One region of the Kitasatospora sp. NPDC001261 genome, then DNA from elsewhere that is predicted to be linked to it. Evidence: riboswitches for the same ligand, from Rfam matches in the RefSeq annotation. Region 1 holds a riboswitch; each other region holds the start of a gene.
The links. Region 1 has a riboswitch for cobalamin ahead of ACFY4B_RS37315 (CoA-acylating methylmalonate-semialdehyde dehydrogenase). Riboswitches for the same ligand answer to the same signal wherever they lie in the genome.
Positions count from the first base shown of each region.

Region 2: it holds a riboswitch for cobalamin, as region 1 does, so the genes downstream of both, ACFY4B_RS42275 (ribonucleoside-diphosphate reductase subunit alpha) here and ACFY4B_RS37315 (CoA-acylating methylmalonate-semialdehyde dehydrogenase) in region 1, are expected to answer to the same signal.
Region 3: it holds a riboswitch for cobalamin, as region 1 does, so the genes downstream of both, ACFY4B_RS15340 (iron ABC transporter permease) here and ACFY4B_RS37315 (CoA-acylating methylmalonate-semialdehyde dehydrogenase) in region 1, are expected to answer to the same signal.

Region 1 covers NZ_JBIAXP010000037.1:61,281-68,201, forward strand. The annotation lists gene ACFY4B_RS37295 (polysaccharide deacetylase family protein) at 1-181, shown strand, start outside; gene ACFY4B_RS37300 (hypothetical protein) at 189-1,001, opposite strand; tRNA gene ACFY4B_RS37305 (tRNA-Cys) at 1,208-1,278, shown strand; gene ACFY4B_RS37310 (alcohol dehydrogenase catalytic domain-containing protein) at 1,396-2,439, shown strand; cobalamin riboswitch at 2,566-2,757, shown strand; gene ACFY4B_RS37315 (CoA-acylating methylmalonate-semialdehyde dehydrogenase) at 2,966-4,465, shown strand; gene ACFY4B_RS37320 (acyl-CoA dehydrogenase family protein) at 4,474-5,616, shown strand; gene ACFY4B_RS37325 (enoyl-CoA hydratase/isomerase family protein) at 5,616-6,680, shown strand; gene mmsB (3-hydroxyisobutyrate dehydrogenase) at 6,677-6,921, shown strand, end outside.
Region 2 covers NZ_JBIAXP010000059.1:3,719-10,639, reverse strand. The annotation lists gene ACFY4B_RS42280 (ribonucleotide-diphosphate reductase subunit beta) at 1-337, opposite strand, end outside; gene ACFY4B_RS42275 (ribonucleoside-diphosphate reductase subunit alpha) at 358-2,769, opposite strand; cobalamin riboswitch at 2,961-3,095, opposite strand; gene ACFY4B_RS42270 (glycosyltransferase family 39 protein) at 3,168-4,859, opposite strand; gene ACFY4B_RS42265 (glycoside hydrolase family 26 protein) at 4,859-5,986, opposite strand; gene ACFY4B_RS42260 (glycosyltransferase family 2 protein) at 5,992-6,921, opposite strand, start outside.
Region 3 covers NZ_JBIAXP010000010.1:21,176-28,096, forward strand. The annotation lists gene ACFY4B_RS15310 (RNA polymerase sigma factor SigF) at 1-565, opposite strand, end outside; gene ACFY4B_RS15315 (anti-sigma regulatory factor) at 746-1,156, opposite strand; gene ACFY4B_RS15320 (GNAT family N-acetyltransferase) at 1,345-1,821, opposite strand; gene ACFY4B_RS15325 (nuclear transport factor 2 family protein) at 1,832-2,215, opposite strand; gene ACFY4B_RS15330 (ABC transporter substrate-binding protein) at 2,306-3,298, opposite strand; gene ACFY4B_RS15335 (ABC transporter ATP-binding protein) at 3,316-4,119, opposite strand; gene ACFY4B_RS15340 (iron ABC transporter permease) at 4,116-5,195, opposite strand; cobalamin riboswitch at 5,318-5,443, opposite strand; gene sodN (superoxide dismutase, Ni) at 5,525-5,920, opposite strand; gene sodX (nickel-type superoxide dismutase maturation protease) at 6,197-6,559, shown strand; gene ACFY4B_RS15355 (CGNR zinc finger domain-containing protein) at 6,567-6,921, opposite strand, start outside.

The DNA of each region.
Region 1 (6,921 bases):
GTACGGTTCGCTCGACGGCGCCGCCGTGGAGGCGGTGGCGCACACCGGGTACGGGTACGGGTGCGCGGTCAGCCCCGGTGTCCACGGCGGGGAGTTCGCGCTTCCCCGATGTTACGTCGGCGACCGGGACGGGCCGCTGCACCTGACCGCGAAGCTGGTGCGCGACCGCTGGCTGCGCTGACGGTCGCTCAGGGGGCGGTGGCGGCCGGCTCCAGGTGCAGCCAGGACTCGTGCCAGAGCAGGGCGCACCGCCGGTCGCAGCCGGTGGCGAGCGGCTCGCCACCGCAGCGCAGGCCGTCGAGGATGAACCAGCGCCCCCCGGTGGGGTGTTGCCACCAGGCGAGGGACCGGTGGCGCAGTTCGAGGGCGCTGTGACGGGTGCCGGTGTGGTGTTCCATCCCCGGCTGGAAGGGGACGCCGTGCAGGCGCCCGTCGGGGTCGAGGGTCGCGCGGATCTCCGCGAGGCCGCGCACGGTCGCCCACAGGGCGACGGGACGGGGGGCCGGGACCGGCGCGGGCGCGGGCTCCAGCCATTCGTCGCGGAACAGCAGGGCGCAGTCCAGCCCGCAGCCCTGGGCGCCGTCGGCGCCGTGGCAGGTGGCGCCGGCCAGGGCGACGGTGCCGGACAGGCGACGCACCCGGTAGTGGTCGTCGATCATGCGGCGCACGATGCGCTCGACCTGGTAGACGCCGCCGCAGAACGACCACTGGCTGCCGGTGAACCACAGGCCGCGGTGGCGGTCCTTGTCGTCGAGGGTGGCGCGCACCGCGGCCTCGTCCTTCACCCGGACCCAGTCCCCCTCGGCGAACCGGGAGGGCCGGCCGGGCGCCGGAACGTCGGCGCGGCGCTCGCGCAGGCCCTCGCGGGCGATCCTGGCGCGGCGCACGACGCCGAGTGGGGGAAGGTCGCGCAGGGGCAGGTTCTTGTACTGGCACCGGTTCGCGGCGGTTCCGCAGAGCGGCTCCGCGGTATGGGTGAACCGTGATTCCTCAACGGCCATCAGTGAAATCCCATCGGGTCGGAGATATCGGCACAGGCTAGCGCACCCGGTCTTTTACGCGCTGGCTCGTCGGACCCTACCGGCGCCATGTCGAAAGAAATAACACTAGACGCACTAAGAGCCCCATGGGGTGAAACATCGCCGTTCCCGGGGAATTCTGGTCAGGGTCCGTGTTCATGTGCGTGTAATGTTTCCATCGTTGTCGGGGTGGAGTGGCCGAGTGGCTAGGCGGCGGCTTGCAGGGCCGTTCAGATGGGTTCGATTCCTATCTCCACCTTTTTCTTCCGAGTTCTTTCGAGACATTTCGATCCGTCTCGAAAGGCGCGCCCGGAACAGGACGAGCGGTGCGGTCACCTGGGGCTCCGGGGCACATCACCCGGCGAAGGGATCGCTCATGACCACCTCCCCCAGCGGCTCGGCCGCCGCGCTGCGCGCCGTCCAGGTCGCGGGGCCGGGTGCGGCCCCCGAGCTGGTCGAGGTCCCCTCGCGGGAACCCGGTCCGGGAGCCGTGCGGATCACCGTGGAGGCGTGCGGGGTCTGCCACTCCGACCTGCTCATCGCCGGCGGCCTGCTGCCCGGCAGCACCTTCCCGATCACCCCGGGGCACGAGATCGCCGGCCGCGTCGACGCCCTCGGCGAGGGCGTGGAGGGCTGGCGGGTCGGCGACCGGGTCGCGGTCGGCTGGTACGGCGGCAGCTGCGGGCACTGCGACGCGTGCCGGGCGGGCGACGGCCTGCACTGCGCACGGGTCGAGATCCCCGGCGTCGCCTATCCGGGCGGGTTCGCCGACTCCGTCGTCGTCCCGGCCGTGGCCCTGGCGGCGGTCCCGGACGAGCTCACCGCGGTCGAGGCGGCGCCGCTGGCCTGCGCGGGGGTGACGGTCTTCAACGCCCTGCGCCGCTCCGCCGCACGGCCCGGGGACACCGTCGCCATCCTGGGGATCGGCGGACTCGGCCACCTGGGCGTCCAGTTCGCCGAGAAGATGGGCTTCCGTACCGTCGCCATCGCCCGCGGCCAGGAGAAGGGGCCGCTCGCGCTCCGGCTCGGCGCCGCCCACTACATCGACAGCACCGCGGGCGATGTCGCCGAGGCCCTGCGGCAGTTGGGAGGTGCGAAGGTGGTCCTGTCCACCGTCACCAACGCGCCCGCCGTGGTGGCGACGATCGACGGGATCACCCGCCGGGGCGAGCTCGTCATGGTCGGACTCCCGGCGGAGCCGCTGGAGCTGAGCGCCCTGCAGTTGATCCAGGGCGACCGGAAGGTCTACGCGCACTCCTCGGGCATCGCGGTCGACACCCAGGACACGCTGCGCTTCGCGGCGCAGACGGGGGTGCGGGCCTGGGTCGAGGAGGTGCCGCTGGAGCGGACCGCGGCGGCGGTGGAGAAGATGGCGGCCAACCGGGCCCGCTTCCGCATGGTCGTCACCACCGGCCGCTGAGCGGCGGTCATCGGAGCCGGCCCTCGGAGCCGGTCCCTCGGGGCCGGCTCCCGGCGTGTCCGGGCAGGTGGACGGGGGTGAGCGGCCCTCCGGCGGCGCGGCGCGGGCGCGTACCCCTGGACTTACTAGGACGTCCAACTATATGGTCGACGGCAGGTCCGCGGTGTCAGGGAAGCCGGTGTGAGTCCGGCACGGTCCCGCCACTGTGACCGGGGAGTCCGTCCTCGCAGATGACGGCCACTGGCAGCCAGCCGGGAAGGCCTGAGGGCGTGCGGTGATCCGGGAGTCAGGATACCGGCCGCGGGTGGTTCGTGTTTTCCACGAGGATGGAGACGACACACATGGCTCCGGGCTGCTTCCGTTCCACCGCGCCTGGCTGTCCCGTGCCGACGACCGCCGGGGCGCCCGCGTCCTGACGTACCGTCACATCGCCGTACGCCCGTGCCGAGGGGCGCGCCACCGTGCGCCCGCCGACCGGCGGCGGCCTCCATTCCTCCTCTCCCACCCCTGTCGAGAGAAGGAACCGATGGTCCGAGAACTGACCCACTTCATCGCCGGCAAGCCCACCGCCGGCACCTCCGGCCGCTTCGGCGACGTGTACGACCCCAACACCGGCCGGGTGCAGGCCAGGGTGCCCCTGGCGAGCCGCGCCGAGGTCGAGGCGGTGATCGCCGACGCCGAGCAGGCCCAGCCCGCGTGGGCCGCCTGGAACCCGCAGCGGCGGGCCCGTGTCCTGCTGCGCTTCCTCCAGCTCGTCGAGCAGGAGAAGGACGAGCTGGCCCGGCTGCTCTCCGCCGAGCACGGCAAGACCGTGGCCGACGCCCACGGCGACATCCAACGAGGCCTGGAGGTCGTGGAGTTCGCCGCCGGCATCCCGCACCTGCTGAAGGGCGAGTTCAGCGACAACGCCGGGACGGGCATCGACGTGTACTCGATGCGCCAGCCGCTCGGCGTGGTCGCGGGCATCACGCCGTTCAACTTCCCGGCGATGATCCCGCTCTGGAAGGCCGCGCCCGCGCTGGCCTGCGGGAACGCCTTCGTGCTCAAGCCCTCGGAGCGCGACCCCTCGGTGCCGCTGCGGCTGGCCGAGCTGTTCCTGGAGGCCGGGCTGCCGCCGGGCGTGCTCAATGTCGTCAACGGTGACAAGGAGGCCGTGGACACCCTGCTGGAGGACCCGCGCGTCCAGGCGCTCGGCTTCGTCGGCTCCACGCCGATCGCCCAGTACGTGTACGCCACCGCCGCCGCGCACGGGAAGCGGGCGCAGTGCTTCGGCGGGGCCAAGAACCACCTGATCGTGATGCCGGACGCCGACCTCGACCAGGCGGCGGACGCGCTGATCGGCGCCGGGTACGGCTCGGCCGGGGAGCGCTGCATGGCCATCTCGGTGGCCGTCCCGGTGGGGGAGGCGACGGCGGACGCCCTGGTGGCGAAGCTGGTCGAGCGGATCGGCGCGCTCAAGGTCGGGCGCTCGGACGACCCGGCGGCGGACTTCGGACCGCTGGTCGGCGCCGACGCGCTGGCGCGGGTGCGCGGCTACCTGGACCTCGGGGTCGAGGAGGGCGCCGAACTCGTCGTCGACGGAAGGGACTTCCGGCTGGCCGGGCACGAGGACGGCTACTTCCTCGGCGCCTCGCTGTTCGACCGGGTCACGCCCGGCATGCGGATCTACCGGGAGGAGATCTTCGGGCCGGTGCTCACCGTGGTGCGTGCCGCCGACTACGAGGAGGCGCTGCGGCTGCCCAGCGAGCACGAGTTCGGCAACGGGGTGGCCATCTACACCCGGGACGGCGACACCGCCCGGGACTTCGCCCGGCGGGTGAACACCGGCATGGTCGGGGTCAACGTGCCGATCCCGGTGCCGATCGCCTACCACACCTTCGGCGGCTGGAAGCGCTCCGCGTTCGGCGACCTCAACCAGCACGGGCCGGACTCGATCCGCTTCTACACCCGCACCCGCACCGTCACCTCGCGCTGGCCCTCCGGGGCCAAGGAGGGCGCGAGCTTCACCATCCCGACGATGGGCTGAGGCGCGCCGTGCACACCCATCTGACCGACGACCAGCTCGCCATCGTCGCGACCACCCGGGACTTCGCCCGCGAGCACCTCGCCCCGTACGCCGTCGCGTGGGACCAGGCCAAGCACTTCCCGGTCGACGTCCTGCGCAAGGCCGCCGACCTGGGCCTCGGCGGCGTCTACGTGCGGGAGGAGGCGGGCGGCTCGGAGCTCGGCCGCCAGGACGGCGTGCTCGTCTTCGAGGCACTGGCGACCGGCTGCCCGTCCATCGCCGGCTACCTGTCGATCCACAACATGGTCGCCTGGATGATCGACCGCTACGGCAGTCCCGCCCAGCGCGCCCGGCTGCTGCCCGGGCTCTGCTCGACGGAACTGCTCGGCAGCTACTGCCTCACCGAGCCGGGCGCGGGCTCGGACGCCGCCGCGCTGGCCACCCGGGCCCGCCGGCACGGGGACCACTGGGTCCTGGACGGCGTCAAGCAGTTCGTCTCGGGCGCCGGCACCTCGCAGGTGTACGTGGTGATGGCCCGAACCGGCGGCCCGGGGGCCCGGGGCGTCTCCGCGTTCCTGGTGGAGCGGGACGACCCCGGCGTCTCCTTCGGAGCGAACGAGAAGAAGATGGGCTGGAACGCCCAGCCGACCCGGCAGGTGCTGCTGGACGGCGTCCGGCTCCCCGCCGACCGCCTGCTCGGCGGGGAGGGCGAGGGCTTCCGGATCGCCATGAACGGGCTGAACGGCGGCCGGCTCGGCATCGCCGCCTGCTCCGTCGGCGGCGCGCAGGACGCCCTGGAGCGGGCCACCCGCCACCTGGCCGACCGGGAGGCGTTCGGGGCCGCGCTGCTGCACGCCCAGGCGCTGCGGTTCCGGCTCGCCGACATGGCCACGGAGCTGGAGGCCGCCAGATCGCTGCTCTGGCGGGCCGCCGCCGCGCTGGACCGGGGCGACCCCCGGGCGCCGGAGCTGTGCGCGATGGCCAAGCGCCACGCCACCGACACCGGCTTCGAGGTGGCCAACCAGGCGCTCCAACTCCACGGCGGCTACGGCTACCTGGCCGAGTACGGCATCGAGAAGATCGTCCGCGACCTGCGGGTGCACCAGATCCTGGAAGGGACCAACGAGATCATGCGCGTCATCGTCGCCCGCGGCCTGACCGGGGCCGCGTGATGGGTACGGATGAGGTCCTCGTCCAGCGCGAGGGCCGGGCGGGTCTGATCGTCCTCAACCGCCCGGCGGCCCTGAACGCCCTCACCCACGGCATGGTGCGGAGGATCTCCGCCGCACTGGACGTGTGGGAGCGGGACGGCGACGTGGAGACCGTCGTGATCACCGGCGCCGGTGAGCGGGCCTTCTGCGCTGGCGGCGACATCGTCGCCATCCACCGCGCCGCCACCGGCGGCGACCCGGGTGCCGTCGAGGAGTTCTGGCGCGACGAGTACCGCCTCAACGCCCGGATCGCCCGCTACCCGAAGCCCTACGTCGCCGTGATGAACGGCATCGTGATGGGCGGCGGGGTCGGCGTCTCCGCCCACGGCAGCGTCCGGATCGTCACGGAGACCACCCGGGTCGCCCTGCCGGAGGCCGGCATCGGCTTCGTCCCCGACGTCGGCGGCACCTACCTGCTCGCCCTCGCGCCGGGGGAGTCGGGCACCCACCTCGCCCTGACCGCGGGATCCGTCGGCGCCGGGGACGCGCTGCTGTGCGGGCTCGCCGACCACTTCGTGCCCGCCGAGCGGCTGCCCGCACTGCTGGACGACCTGGCCGAACTGCCCGTCCACGACGCCCTGGAACGGAACGTCGGGCCCGCGCCGGCCGGCGTGCTGGACGGCCAGCGCGGATGGATCGACCACTGCTACGCGGCCGGCAGCGTGGAGGAGATCCTCGACCGGCTGCGGGAGAGCGGCGAACCCGAGGCCAAGAAGGCCGCCGACCGGATCGCCGCCAACTCCCCGACCGCCGTGAAGGCGACGCTCGCGGCCCTGCGCCGGGCCCGGGCACTCGGCCCGCTGGAGGCCGTCCTCGACCAGGAGTACCGCACCTCCTGCGCGGCGCTCGCCACGCCGGACCTCGCCGAGGGCATCCGGGCCCAGGTGATCGACAAGGACCGTACCCCGCGGTGGAGCCCGGCGACCCTGGGCGCCGTCGAACCCGCGGCCGTGGACCGCTACTTCGCCCCGCTCGGCGACCGTGAACTCGGCCTCGCCGCCACCACACCCCTGGAGCGCTGGTGACCCAGACGATCGGATTCATCGGACTCGGCAACATGGGCGGCCCGATGGCCGCCAACCTCGTCAAGGCCGGACACCGGGTGACCGGCTACGACCTGTCCCCGGACGCCCGGGAGCGCGCCGCCGGGAACGGCGTCGCCGTGGCCGCCTCGGCGGCGGAGGCGGTGACGGCGGCCGGGACGGTCGTCACCATGCTCCCGGCCGGACGCCATGTCCTCGACGCCTACGGTGAGTTGACGGCGGC
Region 2 (6,921 bases), on a different contig from region 1:
GGTAGGTGTCCAGCAGCGTCAGGTAGAACTGGACGTGCACGGCCTCTTCGAACAGCTGCCGCGAGAGGTACAGGCGCGCCTCGGGCGAGTTGATGTGCTTGTAGAGGCTCAGCACCACGTTGTTGGAGACGATCGAGTCGCCCGTCGCGAAGAACGCGACCAGCCGGCCGATGAGGTGGCGCTCGCCCTCGCTGAGCTTCGCCAGGTCGGCGACGTCGGAGTGCAGGTCCACCTCCTCGACGGTCCAGGTGTTCTTGATCGCGTCCCGGTACCGGTCGTAGAACGACGGGTAGCGCATCGGGCGCAGGGTCAGCTCGAAGCCGGGGTCGAGCAGCATCTTGCGGTCTTCGGGGGTGGTCACTGGCAGGCCTCGCAGGACTCGGGGTTCTCCAGGGAGCAGGCGATGGCGGCTTCCTGCTCCGGGGTGAGGGAGGGGGTGTTCACGGGCACCGGCGCCGGCGCGGCGGCACGGGCGGTGCCGGACGCGGCCTGGGCGATGCGGGTGGCCGGGCGCGAACGCAGGTAGTAGGTGGTCTTCAGACCCACCTTCCACGCGTAGGCGTACATCGAGCTGAGCTTGCCGATGGTCGGCGCCGCCATGAACAGGTTCAGGGACTGGCTCTGGTCCAGGTACGGCATGCGGGCCGCGGCCAGGTCGATCAGCGCGCGCTGCGGCAGCTCCCAGGCCGTCCGGTACAGCGAACGGACCCCGGCGGGCAGCCAGTTCAGGTCCTGGACGGAGCCGTTGGCGTCGCGCAGGGCGTCGCGGGTCTGCTGGTCCCAGACGCCGAGCTCCTTGAGCTCGCGCACCAGGTACGGGTTGACCTGGAGGAACTCGCCGGACAGCGTCTCGCGCTTGAACAGGTTGGAGACCTGCGGCTCGATGCACTCGTACACGCCGGCGATGGACGCGATGGTCGCGGTCGGCGCGATGGCCAGCAGCAGCGAGTTGCGCAGGCCGGTCTCGGCGATCCGGGCGCGCAGCGCCGTCCAGCGGTCGGCCCACTGCGGGGCGGCCGTCGGGAAGTGGTCGATGTGCAGCTCGCCGCGGGCGGCGCGGGTCTCGCCGTACGCCTCGTGGCGGCCGAGCTGCTCGGCCAGGTCGGCGGAGCGCTCGTACGCGGTGAGCATGATGCGCTCGGCGATCAGCGTGGACAGCCGGGCGGCCTCGGCGGAGTCGAAGTCGATCCGCAGCTTGAAGAAGACGTCCTGGAGGCCCATCACGCCGAGGCCGACCGGCCGCCAGCGGGAGTTGGAGGTGCCGGCCTCGGTGGTCGGGTAGAAGTTGATGTCCACCACGCGGTCGAGGAACGTCACGGCCGTGCGGACGGTGGCGTCGAGGCGCTCCCAGTCCATGGCGCCGAGCAGGTCGTCGACCGTGGCACCGGGGGCCACGTGGGCGCCGAGGTTGACCGAGCCGAGGTTGCAGACGGCGGTCTCGGAGTCGTCCGTGACCTCCAGGATCTCCGTGCACAGGTTGGAGGAGTGCACGGTGCGGCCCGGCAGGGCGGTCTGGTTGGCGGCGCGGTTGGAGGCGTCCTTGAAGGTCATCCAGCCGTTGCCGGTCTGCGCCAGGGTGCGCATCATGCGGGCGTACAGGGTCTGCGCCGGGATGGTGCGGACGGCCTTGCCGGCCAGCTCGGCCTTGCGGTAGGCCTCGTCGAAGTCGGCGCCCCACAGGTCGACCAGCTCCGGCACGTCGGCCGGGGAGAACAGCGACCAGTCCTGGTTGGCGTTGACCCGGCGCATGAACTCGTCCGGGATCCAGTGCGCCAGGTTGAGGTTGTGGGTGCGGCGGGCCTCTTCGCCGGTGTTGTCGCGGAGCTCCAGGAACTCCTCGATGTCGGCGTGCCAGGTCTCCAGGTAGACGCAGGCCGCGCCCTTGCGGCGGCCGCCCTGGTTGACGGCGGCGACCGAGGAGTCGAGGGTGCGCAGGAACGGCACGATGCCGTTGGACTTGCCGTTGGTGCCGCGGATCAGGCTGCCGCGCGAGCGGATGCGCGAGTAGGACAGGCCGATGCCGCCGGCGTGCTTGGACAGGCGGGCGATCTGCGCGTAGCGGTTGTAGATCGAGTCCAGGTTGTCCAGCGGCGAGTCGAGCAGGTAGCAGCTCGACATCTGCGGGTGCCGGGTGCCGGAGTTGAACAGCGTCGGCGAGGAGGTCAGGTACTCCAGGCGGCTCATCAGGCCGTACAGCTCGGCCACCTCGCGCACCGACTGCTCGCTGTCGCCGACCGCCAGGCCGCAGGCGACGCGGAGCAGGAAGTGCTGCGGGGTCTCGATCACCTTGCGGGTGATCGGGTGGCGCAGCAGGTAGCGGGACTGCACGGTGCGCAGGCCGAAGTACTCGAAGCGGTCGTCGCCGGCGGTGTCGATCAGCGCGTCCAGGGCGGCGGCGTGCTTGGCGACGAAGTCCGCGGTGGTGTCGCCGATCAGGCCCTCGGTGTGGCCGACGGTGATCGAGGCGGAGAAGGACACCGAGCCCTGGCTGTTCGCCTCGTCGACGATCTCCAGCGCGAGCAGGCGGGCGGCCAGCTTCGAGTACTGGGGGTCCTCGGCGATCATCGACGCGGCGGCGTCCACGGCCAGCCCGCGCAGCTCGGCGAAGTCCGAGCCGGCGTGGCGGCCGCGCAGCGCGGCGGCGGCGACATGGCCGGGGTCGACCTCGGTGAGGTCGGTGCTGCGGTCGGTGAGCAGCCGCAGCAGCGCGCCCCCGGGGTCGGAGACCGTCGGGTCGGTGAAGGCGGTACCGGAGCCCTGGGCGGGCAGGGTGGCTGAGGCAGCGGTGGTCAAGGCGCTCTCTCCTGGCGGCGATCGGCGGCGGTGCTCGGGGGGCCACCGGGCCGATCTGGGCAGGGGAGCACGGCGCGAACGCAAAAAGCGTCGCGCGAGGTGACTCCCCGGCCCGCCCGCGAGGCCCGGAGGGGTACTGCTGGTGCCGGCGCGGCCTCTGCGGGAGGGCCGTGGCGCACGCCGTCGGCAGGTACTCGGACTCGCGGGGTGCGGCTGCTGGAGCCGCCCGCTCACCGCTGCGGGGCAGTCCCGGATTCGCACCGGGTTCCCCTGCATCGACAGCAGAAGCGAGCATACATGTTGTGCCGCCGGACTGCGGCGGCACCATATGTTGTGCCTGTCGTGTCGCGGATGTGCGTGGGCCGGGCGGCCGGTCAGTGCTTCAGATAGACCTTGTACGTGCTCGAATCGCCGGTCGGCGAGGTGAATTGGGCGACCAGCCGGTAGTGTCCGGCGGCGCCCAGGGCCTCGCTCAGGGCCCGGTCGGTGGCCCTCGGCGCGGTGCTGTCGAGGACGACCATGGTGAACCAGCCGTCCCGGATCGCGGCGACGCTGCCGTCGTCGCCGTGGTGCTCGACGCCGGCCCCGTCGCGGTAGTCGGTGCCGGCGCGCGCGGAGACCCACTGCTCGGGCTTGGAGACGCCGCCGAGGTAGTACTCGGCGAGTCCGTCGACCTCGGTGAGGTAGCGGCCCTGGGGCTCCGTGTGGACCCGCAGGACGGCCAGCAGGCGGCCGGAGTCGGGCCCGTTCTGGTAGCGCAGCGCGGACTGCTCCAGGCCGAGGGCGAGCAGGGCGACCCAGACCAGGATGCCGAGCTGGGGGTGGCGGAAGTGGGCGCCGACCAGCCGGGTCAGGCCGACCCCGGCGAGCGGGGCGGCCAGCAGCATGCCGTAGCCGAGGTGGCGGAACAGCGCGCCGGAGGTGCCGGTCCACAGGTGGGCGGCGGGGACCAGCAGGGCGGTGGCGGTCAGGACGGCCCCGAGCAGGGCGCGCCGGCCCCGGGTGGTGGGGAGGGGCTCCTTCTCCGGCGCGTCGTGCTCGGGCATCTGTTCGCGGCGCGTGTAGGCGATGGTGCCGGCCACCGCGAGGACGGTGAACAGGCCGGCCCACTGGAGCGTGCCGAGCAGGACCGAGCCGGCCGAGCCGGGGGCGTTGCCGCGCGAGGGCGACCACCCGGCGACCTTGCCGAGGGTGCCGTACGGGAGCAGCAGGACGAGGGTGCCGAGGGCCGTCAGCAGTGAGCGCAGGGCGGCCGGGCCCACCCGGTGGTACGGCCGGGCGCAGGCGAAGGCGAGGGCCACCAGGGCGGGGACGGCGAAGGCCGCGGAGTAGGCCGTGGCGCAGGCCAGCGCCGTGGGCGGGGCGGCGAGCAGGGCCAGGGCCGGATGGCGGCCTGCGGTGAACACCGTGGTCCAGGCCGCGAGGGCGACCAGCAGGACGGCGAGGGACTCGGGCGCGGCGTAGAAGCCGACCACCACGGTGGACTGGAGGACGGCGTACCCGGCGATGGCGCAGATGGCGACCCGCTCGTTGAACAGCCGCCGGGTCAGCGAGTACAGCAGGACCGTGGTGAGCAGTGCGAAGCCGAGGCTGAGCAGCCGGGTGCCCCAGATGCCGTTGGCGTCGGCGGCGGCGCCGGCCAGCGGCGGGTAGAGCCAGGGCGAGCCGTGCACCCGGTCGACCAGGTCGGTGGTGACCGGGGTGCCGTGCAGCAGGTGGGCCAGCTGCTGGCGGCCGGCGACCATGGCGGCGGCCTCGTCGGGGTGCGCGGCGGCCAGCAGGCGCAGCGAGAGGGCGGCCTGGACGGTGAGGACGGCGCCCAGCAGGCCGCGGGCGATCCACCGGCGCCGGGGGCTGGTGCCCGGGTCCCAGCCGATCGCGGGGACCCGCGGGATGGTGTACGGGGCCAGCTCGACGCCGTCGGGGTTGTCGACCGCCACGGCGGGGCGGGGCCCGTCGGGGCTGTCCACCGCCACGGCGCCGGGCCCGTCCGGGTCCGGCTCGGCGGCCGGGTCGTGGGCGGAGCGGCCGTGCGGGACGGGGGAGAACTCGGACTCAGTGCTCATCAGGGGTTCCGGATGTCGAAGCCGTAACGGGGGTCGGACACGCGCTGCTTGAACGCGGCGAGGGTGTCCGGCACGGCCTCGACCCGCCAGTCCGCCCGCTTGACGATGTTGAACCAGACGAAGCCGACGATGTCGTCGTGCGCCTCCAGCCCGGAGAACAGCTGGTCGATGTCCGCGTGCTGGCGCTTGCCCTGCTCGGAGGCGGTCTCGCTGATGAAGAAGGGCTTCTGGGAGAAGCCGCGGATCTCGGCCATGGTCGGGCCGTAGAGCGCGTCGAAGGTCTTGGGCCCGGTCTTGGTGAAGTAGCCGGTCATGCCGGCCCAGTCGACGTAGGTGTCGCCGGGGTAGTACGGCTCCAGGCGGGTGTTGGGCGCGGGGTCGGTGATGTTGGGGCTCCAGACCCAGATCACGTTGGTGGCGCCGGCCTGGTCGAAGAGGTCGTGGACGTGGCGCCAGGCGGCCACGAAGTCCTCGGGGGTGGCGGCCTGACGGCCCCACGGGTACCAGTCGCCGTTCATCTCGTGGGCGATGCTGACGGCGATCGGCAGGTTGAACTTGGCCACGGCCTTGGCGACGCCGCGCACGTAGTCGTCGGTGTCGCCGGCCGCGATCGAGGCGAGCGAGCGGTCGTGCGGCTCCCAGGCCATGAAGGGCAGCGCCCCGGCGTCGTGGATCCGGCGGGCGCCCGCGGTGTCGAAGCCGCCCTTCCAGTGGGCGTAGAACTCCAGGACGTTGGGCTGCTTGCCGATCGCGTCGCGGTAGCCGGGCAGCGCGTCCATCGTGGCGGGGACGTCGGGCAGGGCGGCGCCGAGGTACTTGTGGCTCGGCCTGAGCAGCGGCGTGACGTCGTACGGGACGCCGGCCGGCAGGGCCTTGGGCGTGGCGGGTGCGGCCGGTGCGGTGCCCCCCGCGGCGGGGGTCGCGCCCGGAGCGCCCGGAGCGCCGGGAGTCCCGGGGGCGCCGGGAGCCGGGGCGGCGGCCGGGGCGGCCTGGGCGAGGTCCTTCTGCATCGCGAAGCCGGGGTCCTCGGGGCCGCACGCGGTGGTGAGCAGCAGGCCGGCGGCGGCCAGCAGCGGGAGCGCCAGCCGGTGACGGAGCTGGCCGGCCCGTCTCGGGTGGGCGGTCATGGCGATCACACTGCTTCCGTCGGGCGGGGCTGGACGAGGACCCGGCCCACGATGGTGGCGTAGAAGAGGCCGGAGGCGAGGACGAGGGCGAAGTTCAGCGGGCCCATGGTGAGCATCCGCCAGATGCTCAGCAGCACCCAGAGCAGGGCGGTTCCGCCGCCCCAGGCGATGACGCCGATCCAGAACCGCCGGGTCCTGTTCCGCTTGGCGCCGCTGGAGCCGGTCGGCTGCCAGGCCATCCGGTTGCGGCGCACGATGTCCCAGATGGCGAAGACGTGCGCCCAGCCGTACATCATGCGGGCGGCCCAGGCCTCCAGCCGGTAGGGGTTGCGGTGCCAGAGCGGGAAGATGACCGTCGCGTAGAGCAGGCCGGGCAGCACCAGCGCGGTGTTCTCCCAGCGGATCAGGTCGGGGCGGGCGAGCAGCAGGACGATCGGGATGAGCGGTGAGACTACGGTGAACAGCGCCGTGTGGATGTAGTAGAAGAAGCCGGACAGGTAGCAGGCCCGGGTGATCGGCCGCAGCTTGGTCTGCCAGAACTTCTTGCTGCCGAGCAGGCTCATCGAGCCGGTGCACCAGCGGTACTGCTGGTTGAAGAAGCCGCCGACGTTGTCCGGGCAGACGCCGGTGGCCAGCGCGACGGGTATGTACTGGAGGTCCCAGCCGAGCCGGCGCAGGTCGAACCCGGTGTGCACGTCCTCGGAGTGGCCGATCAGCGTGGTGCCGCCGTTCTCCTCCAGCGCCGCGCGCCGGTACACCGCGCAGCTGCCCACGCAGATGGCGCCGTCGCTGCGCTGCCGGGAGACCTGGACGGTCCGGTAGAACAGCTCCTGGACGGCGCCGGCGCCGCGCTCGATCCAGTTCTGCGAGTCCAGGATGCGGAAGAACTGCGGGGACTGGACGATGCCGAGGCGGGGGTCGGCCTCCATGTAGGG
Region 3 (6,921 bases), on a different contig from region 1:
GCGTCGCGTAGGTGGAGAACTCGACCCCGCGCTCGTGGTCGAAGCGGTCCACCGACTTGATCAGGCCGATGGTGGCGACCTGGGTCAGGTCGTCCAGCGGCTCGCCCCGGTTGCGGAAGCGCCGGGCCAGGTGCTCGACCAGCGGGATGTGCATCCGCACCAGCTGGTTGCGCAGCTCGACCCGCTCCGGGGAGCCCTCGGGCAGTGCGGACAGCCGGACGAACAGCGCGCGGGCGGCCTCCCGGTCCGGGGCGCCGGTGCGGTGCGAGCCCTGGGCGGGCAGGGCGACGTGCGGCTCGACCTCGGCCGTCGACTCGGCCTCGACCGCGGGGTCGGCCTCGACCGCCGGTTCCGTCCCGACGGCCGGGGCCGTCTCGTCCACCGGGTCCGGCGGGGGCGCGGAGGCAGGCGTCGGCTCGGACGTCGGCTCGGTGGGGTGGCTCATCCGCTGGGCGTCCTTCGGGTGCGCTTCGTCGTTGGCGGCGAGGCCGGGAACGCTCGCCTGGGTCGGTACGGCAGGTCCCGCCGTCGCGAGGCCGGTACGGTCCAGATCACTCACGGCCATTCCCCCGTTCCGTTCCGGGAGCACCGGGGCCGGTGGCCCCGGAATCGTCTCGTTGGTCGTACCGCGTGGGTGGCGGTACCGGGAGCCGTCCGTCGGTCCCCTGAGCGGGGGAGCGGCGGACGGCCCTTGCGCGGGTGCTGCTCGGTGCTGCTCGGTCGTGCGGTGCGGTCCGGCGCCCGACTAGTGGGAGGGGGACCCGCCGCGCTTCTTGTGCAGGCTGATCGTCACGGTCCTGTCCTCGGCGACCGAGGAGTCGACCTCGCCGGCCAGGGCGGAGAGCACCGTCCAGGCGAAGGTGTCCCGTTCGGGAGCCTTGCCGTCGGTGGTCGGGGCGGAGACGGTGACCTTCAACGAGTCGCCGACCAGCCGGAACTCGCAGGACAGTACGGAGCCGGGCACCGCCTGCTGGAGCAGGATGGCGCAGGCCTCGTCGACCGCGATCCGCAGGTCCTCGATCTCGTCGAGCGTGAAGTCCAACCGGGCCGCCAACCCGGCCGTCGCTGTTCGCAGGACGGAGAGGTAGGCCCCGGCTGCGGGCAGCCGGACCTCCACGAAGTCCTGAACGCCGAGATCGCCGTCGATCTGGGACACCCTTGCCTCCTGGGTGGCGCGCTGTGCTTTCTTGGTACCCCGCTTGTTACCGCTTGCTACCCCCGAAGGGGGCCCGGCGCCGCGGATCCGCCATCGCTCTGCCTTCCGCACCCCGGTTCGGGAGTTACTCATGGTAAGGCATTGCGACGCAGGGTGGCAGACCCTTTCCCCGGACTCCCGGGAGCCGTTCAGCGCTGCCCGGCGGCGGCCAGCGCCCCGTCGGAGAGCCGGTACACCGTCCACTCGTCCATCGGCACCGCGCCGATCGACTTGTAGAAGTCGATCGAGGGCTGGTTCCAGTCCAGGACCGACCACTCGACCCGGGAGTAGCCGCGCTCGACGGCGATCCGGGCGAGTTCCAGCAGCAGCGCCTTGCCGTGGCCGCCGCCGCGCGCCTCCGGGCGGACGTACAGGTCCTCCAGGTAGATCCCGTGGGTGCCGCGCCAGGTCGAGAAGTTGCGGAACCAGACCGCGAAGCCGACCGGTTCACCGGTGGCGTCGTCCTCGGCGATCAGCCCGAACAGGGCCGGGTTCTCGCCGAACAGGGCCTCGTGCAGCTGCTCCTCGGTGGCCTTCGCCTCGTGCAGGGCCTTCTCGTACTCCGCGAGTTCGCGGATCATGGCGTGGACGACGGGGACGTCGGTGGCGACGGCGGTGCGGATCATGTCCGTGAGCCTACTGCTCGGGACCGGTCTCGTCCCAGGCCTGGAGGGAGGTCTGGTCGATGATCCGGCCGTCCCGCAGACCGGCCATCGAGGACATCAGCACCCGGACGCCGTCCGGGTACCGGCAGGACTCCAGGAAGGCGACGTGGTCGCCCTGGACGACCACCTGTTCCAGTGTGTGGGTCATCTCGCGGCCGTAGACGTCGTCCAGCATGGCGCCGATCTCCTCCCGCCCGTGCATCACCAGGGGGTGGCTGGGCTGGGTCTTGCGGTCGACCATGCGCAGTTCGGCGTCCTCCGCGTAGAGCGCCAGGAGGGCCTCGGCGTCGCGGCGTTCGATGCCCTCGCGCAGTGCGCGGGTGTCGAAGGCGGCGGGGGCCGTCGTGGTGGTCATGATCTCGCTCCTCCGGTCGGGTTCCGTCGGCTCGTACCTTGAGCGTACGCCCGCGGCCGCCCGGACCCGGAGGAGCGGGATCCGGGCCGGTCAGGGGGCCGGCACGGTGCGCAGGTAGGCGGCCAGCGCGCTGATCGCGGCCGGGTTGCGCGGGCTCTCCACCAGGTCGACGTAGTCCATGACGAAGATCCGGCCGTTCCTGACCGCGGCGACGTTCGCCAGCGGCGGGAAGGACATCAGGAACTTCCGCTTCTCCTCGGCCTTCGGCGTCGCGTAGTCGTTGATCACGATCACCTCGGGGTCGCGCTGCACCACGCTCTCCCAGCCGGCCGTGACCCAGCTGTCGGCGAGGTCGCCCATGATGTTGGTCCCGCCCGCCTTGGCGATGATCTCGTTGGCGGCGGCGAACTTCCCGGCGGTGTACGGCTTGTCCTGCCCGCTGTCGTACAGGAAGACGGAGGGGTGGCGCTCGGCCGGCGGGACGGCGGCGATCCGCGCCTTGAAGTCCGCGATCAGCTGGTCGGAGCGGTCCTTGACGTCGAAGATCTCGCCGAGGTTGGCCAGGTCGGTGTAGAGCGCCTCCAGCGGGTCCATCACGCCGCGCTCGGTGCCCTTGCCGCTGCGGCAGGACTCGCTGAGCACGTACGAGTCGACGCCGAGCGCCCTGAAGGCCTGCGGGGTGACGCCGCTGCCCTCGTCGAAGCCGTAGTGCCAGCCGGCGAAGACCAGGTCGGCCTTGGCGTCCAGCGCGATCTCCTTGGTGAGGATCTTCTTGGAGAGCCAGGTGGTCTGCTGGTAGCCGTCCTTCCAGGCGACCTGGTCGATCTTCCCCTTGTCGTCGGGCATCACGTAGCCGGCCATCCGGTCGGCGAGGCCGAGCGAGAGCATCAGTTCGGTGATGTTGACGTCGTTGGTCACCACCCGGGCGGGCTTCTGCGCGAAGGTGAGCTTCTCCCCGCAGTTGTCCACCGTCACGGGGTAGTGGGCGGAGGCGGTGGCGGCCTCCTTCGGGGCGATCTCGGCGCCGCAGCCGACGAGTCCGAGGGCGAGCAGGGCGGTGGCGGCAACGGCCTTGGTGCGCACGGGAGTTCCTTGGGGGGTCAGGGGAGGCGGTCGAAGAGCAGCTGGAGGGCGCCGGTCTCCGGGTGGCGCACCGGGGTGCCCCGGACGCCGAACACCTCGGCCAGCAGGGCGGGTCGGAGCACCTCGTCGGGCGGCCCGGAGGCGACGATCCGGCCGTCCCGCAGGACGTACAGCAGGTCGCAGTGGCCCGCCGCCAGGTTGAGGTCGTGCAGCGCGGTGAGCACCGTCGGACCGGCCTCGCGGGCGAGCGCCAGCACCTCCAACTGGTGCGCGATGTCGAGGTGGTTGGTGGGTTCGTCGAGCACCAGCAGGCGCGGCTCCTGGACCAGCGCGCGGGCGAACAGCACCCGCTGCTTCTCGCCCCCGGACAGGCTCAGGAAGCCCCGCTCGGCGAGGTGCCCGGCCCGGACCTTGCGCAGCGCCTCGGCGCAGCGCCGCTCGTCCCCGTCGACTTGGGCGCCGAAGCCGCGGCGGTGCGGCAGCCGGCCCATGGCGACCACCTCGGCGACGGTGAAGTCGAACTCGGCGGAGTGCTCCTGGGTCAGCGCGGCCACCCGGCGGGCGCTCTCGCGGGCGGTGAGGGCGTGCAGGTCGTCGCCGGCCAGCCGGACCACGCCGCCGGCCGGCTTCAGCACCCGGTAGACGCAGCGCAGCAGGGTCGACTTGCCGCTGCCGTTGGGGCCGATCAGCCCGACCACCTGCCCGGCGGCGGCCGCCAGGCTCACCTCGTGGACCAGCCGGGTGCCGGCCAGCTCCACCGAGACGCCGTCGACGGCGAGGTCCTGGGCGTGCACCGGGGCCGGGTCGGTCGTCGCGGTCACCGGGCACCTCCGAAGGCCTGGCCGCGGCGGCGCATCATCACCAGGAAGGCGGGCACGCCGAGCACCGCGGTGAACACCCCGACGGGCAGTTCGGCGGGCGCCAGCAGGGTGCGCGAGGCGATGTCCACCCAGACCAGCAGCAGCGCCCCGGCGAGCGGCGCGACCACCAGCACCCGGCGGTGCCCGGCGCCGACCAGCATCCGCGCCAGGTGCGGCATCAGCAGCCCGACGAAGCCGATCGCCCCGCTGACCGCGACCACGGTGCCGGTGACGGCGGCGGTCACCACGAACAGCTCGCGGCGCAGCCGGTCCGGGTCCACGCCGAGCGAGGCGGAGGTCTCGTCGCCCATCGCGAGCGCGTCCAGCCGCCCGGCGGTGCAGGCCAGGTAGGCGAGCCCGGCCAGCACGGTGACGGCGGCGATCGGCACCTTGCCCCAGGTGGCGCCGCCGAGGCTGCCGAGCAGCCACATCATGACGTCCCGGGCGGCCTCGCCGCGGTCGGCGGCGAAGACCATCAGGGTGGTGGCGGCGGAGAAGCCGTACGACAGCGCGGTGCCGGTGAGCACCAGCCGCAGCGGGGTGAGCCCGTACGCGGTGCGGGCCGCGACGTAGACCAGGGTCATGGCGGCCAGCGCGGAGCCGAAGGCGGAGGCGGAGATCGCCCACACCCCGAGCGAGGCGAAGGCGCCGAACAGCATCACGGCGTTGGCGCCGACGGCCGCGCCGGAGGAGATGCCGAGCACGAAGGGGTCCGCCAGCGCGTTGCGCACCAGGGCCTGGACGGCGACCCCGCAGGCGGCCAGCCCGGCGCCGACCACGGCGGCCAGCACGGTGCGCGGCAGCCGGATCTCCCAGACGATCGCGTACGCGGCCGCCTCGTCCGCGTCCAGCCGGCCGCCCGTCAGCCCGGCGCCCAGGAGCCGCAGCACCCGGGGCAGGCCGAGCCCGGAGGAGCCGAGGGCGACCCCGCAGACCAGGGAGAGCAGCAGGGCGGCGGCGAGTCCGGCGGCGAGCGGGACGACGGGTATTCGGCGAGCGGGCGGGCCGACTGCACGGTTGACGGGTGCGCGGTTCACGGGTGCGCCTTGCCTCGGGCCGGGAGCGCGCCGGGGCGGGCGCGGGCCGGGGGCGTGCCGGGGCGCCGTTCCCCTCGCAGTCCGCGGCGAGTTGTCGGGAGGTCGGCGGCCGAGGGCGATCGGGCTGGCGCGGCCGTACGGGCGGGTACGGGCCGTGCTCACCGTTGCGGGTCAGCGCCGGATTCGCACCGGACTTCCCCCTCGGACGCCCTGGCAGCATAACAGCCACTCAGGGCAGGCAACCCTTACCGGGCCGGGTCGGACGTGAACGCACGACCGCCCCCGTCCGGCGGTGCGGACGGGGGCGGTCGGGTGGCGACGCGTCAGGCTCAGGCCTGCTTGGTCTCCCAGAAGATCTTGTCGACCTCGGCGATCAGGTCGAGCAGGGCCTGGCCGGTGGCCGGGTCCGTGGACGCCTTGGCGGCCGAGGCGGCCTTCAGGGTGTCGTTGATCAGCTGGTGCAGCTGCGGGTACTTCTCGAAGTGCGGGGCCTTGAAGTAGTCGCTCCACAGCACCGAGATGTGGTGCTTGACGGCCTCGGCGCGCTGCTCCTTGATGATGACGGCGCGGGCGCGGAAGTGCGGGTCCTCGTTGGCCTGGTACTTCTCCTGGGTGGCCTTGACCGACTCGGCCTCCAGCTTGGCCTGCGCGGGGTCGTAGACGCCGCAGGGCAGGTCGCAGTGGGCGTGGACGGTGGCGCGCGGTGCAAACAGACGAGAGAACATGGGAGTCCTTCCTTAGATCGTCTTCCCGCGCCCGAGATTACCCTTCCGCCCTCCCGGTTTCGCGATCGGGCGGTGGGCCTAGGGCGAAAGACGGACCGGGAACCGGCGCAATCCGGACATCGGACGGACGGCGGTCCGTACGGCAGACTGGGGGCGCGAGCGGGGGCGGGAGGAGGAGTCGTGGCGCGGAGCACGCGAGCGGAGGGCGCCGGGGCGGGGGAGCGCGGCCCGGGCGGCGCGCTGCCGTTCGGGCTGGTCGACGTGGCGGGGCCGTCGATGGTCCCGACCCTGCGCGAGGGCGACCGGCTGCTGGTCCGCTACGGCGCGCCGATCCGGCCCGGCGCGGTGGTGGTCTTCCGGCACCCCTTCCAGCAGGACCTGCTGGTGGTGAAGCGGGCCGCCGAGCGCCGGGCCACGGGCTGGTGGCTGCTCTCCGACAACCGCCCGGTGGACAGCGACAGCCGCAGCTACGGCGCAGTCCCGGACGAGCTGGTGCTCGGCCGGGTGCTGCTGCGGCTGCGCCCGAGCCCGGTCTGGCTGGCGCCGGGGCGCCGGCTGGAGCGGCTGCTGCTCACCCCGCGGCTGGCCCGGGTGCCGGGCCTGGCCCGCCGGCTCGGCGCCTGGGTCGAGGAGGTCTAGCGGGCCGCTACGCCCGGGCCGCCGCCTCCGCCTCCAGGCGCTTGCGGGCCCGGTAGGCGGCCACGTTGGCGCGGGTCGCGCAGCGGTCCGAGCAGTAGCGGCGGGAGCGGTTGGTCGAGGTGTCCAGGTAGGCGTTGCGGCAGGGCGCGGCCTGGCAGATGCCGAGCCGGTCGGCGCCCAGCTCGGTCAGGTGGACGGCCAGGCCCATGCAGGCGACCGCGCTGAAGTGGGCGGTGGCGGTGGGGGAGTTGTCGGCCAGGTGCAGGTGCCAGCGCGGCCGCCCGGCGTCGTCCAGGTAGTCGTGCCCGGAGATCAGCGGGCTGACCGGGTACTCCATCAGCAGGCTGTTCAGCAGGTCGACG